2 linked regions of the Phreatobacter stygius genome follow. The protein of the gene in region 1 interacts with the protein of each later gene in a pairwise test. Links are inferred from orthologs where the notes say so. Each region holds a gene or a part of one and is shown in the gene's direction. Other genes may lie near its edges. The genes, in order: clpS and dps.

Region 1 (3,142 bases):
AGCCTGCGCCTGTCGCTCTATCGCCGCCTCGGCGACCTCGAGACCGACCAGGAGATCGACGCCTTCGCCGCCGAGATGATCGACCGTTTCGGGCCCTTGCCCGACGAGGTTCAGCATCTGGTCAAGGTGGCGGTGGTCAAGGCCTTGTGCCGGCGGGCCAATGTCGACAAGGTCGATGCCGGCCCACGCGGCATCGTCCTGTCGTTCCGCGACCAGAAATTCTCCAATCCGGGGGGCTGGTGCGCTATATTGGCGAGCAGGGGTCGCTGGCCAAGGTCCGTCCGGACCAGAAGATCGTCTTCATCCGTGATTGGCCGAAGCCGGAGGACCGGCTGCGCGGCGCGACGGTGATCCTGCGCAACCTCGTGAAGATTGCCGAAACCAGACAGGCGGCGTGACATGACACCGGCACCGGTCAGGATCGCCATCGAAGGCCATGCCATCGTCTCGGCCGACGGCATGATCGCCGAGGCCGACGGGTCGATGCCCAGGCGGCTGATGAACGATGCCGACTGGCGCCTGTTCCAGGCCGCCCTCGATCGCGCCGAACTGGTGGTGCTCGGGCGGCATGGCCATCAGCTGCATCCCAATCCCGGCCGGCGCCGGCTGGTGCTGACCCGCGCGGTGACCGGTCTGGTGGCCGATCCGGCGGATCGCTGCGCGCATTTCTGGAACCCCGGGCACATGACTTTTAATCATGTGCTCGAGATCATGGGGATTGCCGAGGGAACGGTCGCGGTGGCCGGCGGCACCGGTGTCTTCGATCACTTCCTCGATATCGGCTATGCCGGGTTCGTGCTGTCGACCGCCCGCGGCATACGCATTCCCGAGGGCCGGCCCTGCTTTACCGCAGGTCCACCCGGCGCCGTGCTGGCCGGTCACGGTCTCCGGGTTTCAGCCGAAACGCTGATCGATGCCGAAGCCGACGTGACCATGGCGGTCTGGCAGCGCGACATCGCCGCACCCACGCGCCCATCGACGCCCTAGCGGGCGGCGCGTCGCGTCCCTATTATTACCCACAGTCTTCCGCATAGTCTCGGGTCGGCATACCGGCATGATTCTGGCATCCGTTCCATCGACTGGATAATTTCGGGCGTCTCGGTCCGCCGAGATGCAAGCTCCACCATGACGAATGATGCAGTGCTGATCCACACTGGCTTTCCCTTCCGGCCCGCGCCCGCAAACCTTGCGACCGCCATGGCCGGCAAACGCGACGAGCGAGACCAGGACCCGGGCGGGCCGGGCACTTCGGTCATTGCGAAGACGCGTCCGCAGACCAAGCGGCCGAGCCTTTACCGGGTGCTGCTGCTGAACGACGACTACACGCCGATGGAGTTCGTAGTGCATGTGCTGCAGAAATTCTTCAACAAGAACGGCGATGATGCGACCCGCATCATGTTGCACGTTCACCAGCACGGCGTCGGAGAGTGCGGCGTCTTTACCTATGAAGTCGCCGAGACCAAGGTGACCCAGGTGATGGACTTCGCACGCAAGCATCAGCATCCGCTGCAATGCGTGATGGAGAAGAAATAGGCCGGTTTCGCGTGCTGCCCGTCGACGCATTGATGTTTTAAGAGGTTCCCTTGCCCTCATTTTCACGCAGTCTCGAACAATCACTCCATCGGGCACTGGCGCTCGCCAACGAGCGCCGGCACGAATATGCAACGCTTGAGCATCTCCTGCTGGCGCTGGTCGAGGACCAGGACGCCGCGGCCGTGATGAAGGCCTGCAGCGTCGATCTCGACAAGCTGAAGAAGAGCCTGCTCGGCTATATCGATACCGAACTGGAAAACCTGATCACCGACGGGTCGGAGGATTCCAAGCCCACCGCCGGCTTCCAGCGCGTCATCCAGCGCGCCGTGATCCATGTCCAGTCGTCGGGCCGCGAAGAAGTCACCGGCGCCAATGTGCTGGTCGCGATCTTCGCCGAGCGCGAGAGCCATGCCGCCTATTTCCTGCAGGAGCAGGACATGACCCGTTACGACGCGGTCAATTACATCTCGCACGGCATCGCCAAGCGCGCCGGCCTCGCCGAGCCGCGCCTGCCCAAGGGCACCGACGAGCCGGAAGAGGCCAAGGACAAGTCGCCCGACGACAAGAAGAAGGGCGACGCGCTCGACACCTATTGCGTCAACCTGAACAAGAAGGCGCGCGAAGGCCGGATCGATCCGCTGATCGGCCGCGACATCGAGATCAACCGCACCATCCAGGTGCTCTGCCGGCGCCAGAAGAACAATCCGCTGTTCGTCGGCGACCCCGGCGTCGGCAAGACCGCCATTGCCGAGGGCCTGGCCAAGCGCATCGTCGAGAACGACGTGCCCGACGTCCTGCGCGATGCCACCGTGTTTTCGCTCGACATGGGCACCCTGCTCGCCGGCACGCGCTATCGCGGCGATTTCGAGGAACGCTTGAAACAGGTCATCAAGGAGGTGGAAGCCCACCCCAAGGCGATCATGTTCATCGACGAGATCCACACCGTCATCGGCGCCGGCGCGACCTCGGGCGGCGCCATGGATGCCTCCAACCTTTTGAAGCCGGCGCTCGCCCAGGGCACGCTGCGCTGCATGGGCTCGACCACCTACAAGGAATATCGGCAATATTTCGAGAAGGACCGGGCGCTGGTCCGCCGCTTCCAGAAGATCGACGTGAACGAGCCTTCGGTGCCGGACACGATCGAGATCCTGAAGGGCCTGAAGACGGCTTTCGAGACCTATCACCGGCTGCGCTACACCAACGAGGCGATCAAGGCCGCGGTGGAGCTCTCCGCGCGCTATATCCATGACCGCAAGCTGCCGGACAAGGCGATCGACGTGATCGACGAGTCGGGCGCGGCCCAGATGCTGGTGCCCGAGGCCAAGCGCAAGAAGGTCATCGGTCTGAAGGAAATCGAGGCGACGATCGCCACCATGGCGCGCATCCCGCCGAAGACCGTGTCCAAGGACGATGCCGAGATCCTGCGCAATATCGAGAACACGCTGAAGCGCGTGGTCTACGGCCAGGACAAGGCGATCGAGGCCCTGTCGGCGTCGATCAAGCTTGCCCGTGCCGGCCTGCGGGAACCGGAAAAGCCGATCGGCAATTACCTGTTCTCCGGCCCGACCGGCGTCGGCAAGACCGAAGTCGCCAAGCAATTGGCCTCGGT
Region 2 (3,139 bases), 1.8 Mb from region 1 along the record:
CCCCTCGATACGGCTCGCGCCTATGTCGCCCACATCTTCCGGGACCACGGCGCGAGCGAGACCGCCGCATTGTCGGTCGCGGCCGCCCTGGTCGGCGCCGAAGCCGATGGGCTCAAAGGTCACGGCCTCTCGCGCATTCCGACCTATCTCGGCATGCTTGCCTCCGGCAAGATCAGGGGCGATGCCGTCCCGACCGCGACGCGGATCAGGACCGCAACGCTGATGGTCGATGCCGCCGACGGCTTCGCCTATTCGGCGATCGATCTCGCGGTCGCGCAACTGCCTGACATCGTTCGCGAGACCGGAATCGCGGCAGCCGCCATCACCCGGTCCAACCATGCCGGCGCGCTCGGCCACCATGTCGAGCGGTTCGCCGCACAGGGGCTCGTCGCGCTGTTCTTCGCCAACACCCCGGAAGCGATCGCTCCGGCCGGCGGCACCAAGGCGGTCTATGGCACCAACCCGATCGCTTTCGCAGCCCCCCTGCCCGGCCGCCCGCCGGTTGTCGTGGATCTCGCCCTGTCGACGGTGGCGCGCGGCAATATCGTCGCGGCGAAACAGAAGGGCGAGGCGATCCCGACCGGTTGGGCGCTCGACGCGGAAGGCAAACCCACGACCGATGCCGACCAGGCCCTGAAGGGCACCATGGTGGCGCTGGGCGGGCCCAAGGGCACGGCGCTGGCGCTGATGGTCGAGGTGCTGGCGGCGGCGCTGACCGGCGCGCACCTGTCGATGGAAGCGTCGTCCTTCCTCGATGAGAAGGGCCCGCCCCCCGGCACCGGCCAGACCATCCTGGCGATCGATCCGGCCGGTTTCGGCCATGGCGCGTTCGGCGACCGCATGACCGCTCTCGCCGGTGCCATCGAAGCCCAGGCCGGCGCCCGGCTTCCCGGCCAGCGGCGGCTGGCGCTGCGCCAGGCGGCGGCAGCCCAAGGCATCGTTATTCCCACGGATCTGATTCAGAGGTTCGGCGTTATAGGGTGATGTCGCGTGGCATGACCCGCCGCGCCGACGCGCCGGGTTGTGCCCGATCGTCCGGCCCTTCACGCGGCGGGCGGCACGGCCTTTGGCGCTCCTGGTTGGACCTGGAGGATTTTGAAGTGACCAAGGCCTTTGTCAGCGACCTCAAGAGCAATACCCGCACTGCCATGATCGCGCTTCTGAACAAACGTCTGGCCGATGCCATCGACCTGAAGCTCGCCATCAAGCAAGCCCACTGGAACGTCAAAGGGCCGGGCTTCATCGCCATTCACGAATTGTTCGACCAGGTCGCGGCGCGCGTCGAAGAGCATGGCGACACGCTGGCCGAGCGGGTGGTGCAGCTCGGCGGCATCGCAGCCGGCACGACGCAGGCCACCGCCGAAGCGACCTCGCTCAGCCCCTATCCGACGGACACGACCGCCCAGAACGATCACGTCAAGGCGGTCGGCGATCGTCTCGGCGCCTTCGCCAAGGGGTGCCGCGAGGGCGTCGACGAGGCCGACACGGCCGGCGACGCCATCACCGCCGACATCTTCACCAGCATTACCCGGGCGGTCGACAAGGACCACTGGTTCGTCGGCGCCCATATGGCTTGAGATTTGCCGAAGGGCGGCCCGGGCCAGTGGTCCGGGCCGCCCTGAGCCAGATCGTCAGGCGACCTTGATCACCAGCTTGCCGAAATTCTTGCCCTTGAGCAGTCCGATAAAGGCCTCCGGCGCCTTGTCAAGGCCCTCGACCACGTCCTCGCGGTATTTCACCTTGCCGTCGCGCAGCCAGGCCGACATGTCGGTGAAGAAGTCCTTCGCCTGGTCGGCGAAGTCGCGCACGATGAAGCCGCGGAAGGTGAGCCGCTTGGTCAAGATGTCACGCAGCAGAAGCTGCGTCCGGTCCGGGCCGTCGGGAAGGCCGGTGGCATTGTATTGGGCGATCAGGCCGCAAACCGGGATGCGGGCGAAGAAGTTCAACAGCGGGAAGACTGCGTCGAACACCGCGCCGCCGACATTCTCGAAATAGACGTCGATGCCATCAGGGCAAGCCGCCTTGAGATCGGCCGCAAAGGTCGGCGACCGGTGGTCGACCGCCACATCGAAGCCGAACTCCTCGATCAGCGCCTTGCACTTGTCGGCCCCGCCGGCAATGCCGACGGCGCGTGCGCCCTTGATCCGGGCGATCTGGCCGACCGCCGAGCCGACCGGACCAGTGGCGGCGGCAACCACCACCGTTTCGCCGGCCTTGGGCTGGCCAATGGTCAGGAGGCCGGTATAGGCGGTCATGCCGGGCATGCCGAGCACGCCGACGGCGGTCGAGATCGGCGCGGCCGTCGGGTCGATCTTGCGCAGTGCCTTGGCATCGGCAACCGCATAGGACTGCCAGCCGGAATGGGACAGGACGATATCGCCCGGCTTGAAACGGTCGCTTTTGCTTGCGACCACCTCGGCGACGGTACCGCCCTCCATCACGCCGCCGACCTCAACCGGGGCGGCGTAAGATTTGGCGTCGCTCATCCGCCCGCGCATATAGGGATCGAGCGAGAGATACCTGATCTTGAGCAGAACCTCGCCCTCGCCCGGCTCGGGCGCCGGCGCTTCGTCAATCCGGAAGTCGGAGGGCTTTGGCTCGCCATGCGGACGAGCGGCCAGTAGAACGCGGCGATTGGCAAGGGTGGTCATTGGACGGCTCCCTGAGATTGACGTCACCCCAAGTGCTAGCCGGAGCCGATGCAAGCGGCAATCATGGCGCGCGCGTTCGTGCTCGCGGCTGATCCGGCCCTTCCTTCAATATACGTGAAATTTCAACTGATTGACGCAAGCATTGAGCGAGGAACATCATTCCACATCTGATTGCGACATACGGATTTTCACACGATGGGGTTGACGTGAGGGCAGAGTTACAGCATGTAAAGCAAACATCGTCGTGATTGCGCTGCGCCGCCTTCGTTAATTCCTGGGCGTCGATAACCGGAGATCCGGTGCGACAACTAGTCTGATCCGCCCCGGCGCGCGGCTCGTGACCTCGAAACTGGAGATCGCCAAGACGGCGCTTCCGGTAGACTTGAAAGAATTATCTTCTTGAATACTTTGAATTTTGCGTCGCTCGGCCTTGCCGAGCCGCTCCTGCGTTCCCTCAATGATGCAGGCTTCACCAAGCCGACGCCGAT

Evidence for each region.
Region 2: the proteins of clpS (region 1) and dps interact in binary tests that used the Escherichia coli proteins (3 or more experiments, as listed by UniProt). The link is inferred for Phreatobacter stygius from one-to-one orthologs.

The regions. Positions count from the first base shown.
Region 1 is NZ_CP039690.1:6,439,862-6,443,003, forward strand. What follows is about bases 45-2,865. They hold clpS (ATP-dependent Clp protease adapter ClpS), read left to right. Parts: upstream 45-1,197; coding sequence 1,198-1,533; downstream 1,534-2,865. Other genes in these bases: E8M01_RS30520 (dihydrofolate reductase family protein), read left to right, coding at 400-987; clpA (ATP-dependent Clp protease ATP-binding subunit ClpA), read left to right, coding at 1,584-2,865. Also shown: more of clpA, read left to right, coding at 2,866-3,142. UniProt on the Escherichia coli protein: Involved in the modulation of the specificity of the ClpAP-mediated ATP-dependent protein degradation.
Region 2 is NZ_CP039690.1:4,642,359-4,645,497, reverse strand. What follows is about bases 21-2,838. They hold dps (DNA starvation/stationary phase protection protein Dps), read left to right. Parts: upstream 21-1,100; coding sequence 1,101-1,577; downstream 1,578-2,838. Other genes in these bases: E8M01_RS21810 (NADP-dependent oxidoreductase), read right to left, coding at 1,632-2,651; E8M01_RS21820 (Ldh family oxidoreductase), read left to right, coding at 21-984. Outside these bases: more of E8M01_RS21820, read left to right, coding at 1-20; E8M01_RS21805 (DEAD/DEAH box helicase), read left to right, coding at 3,051-3,139.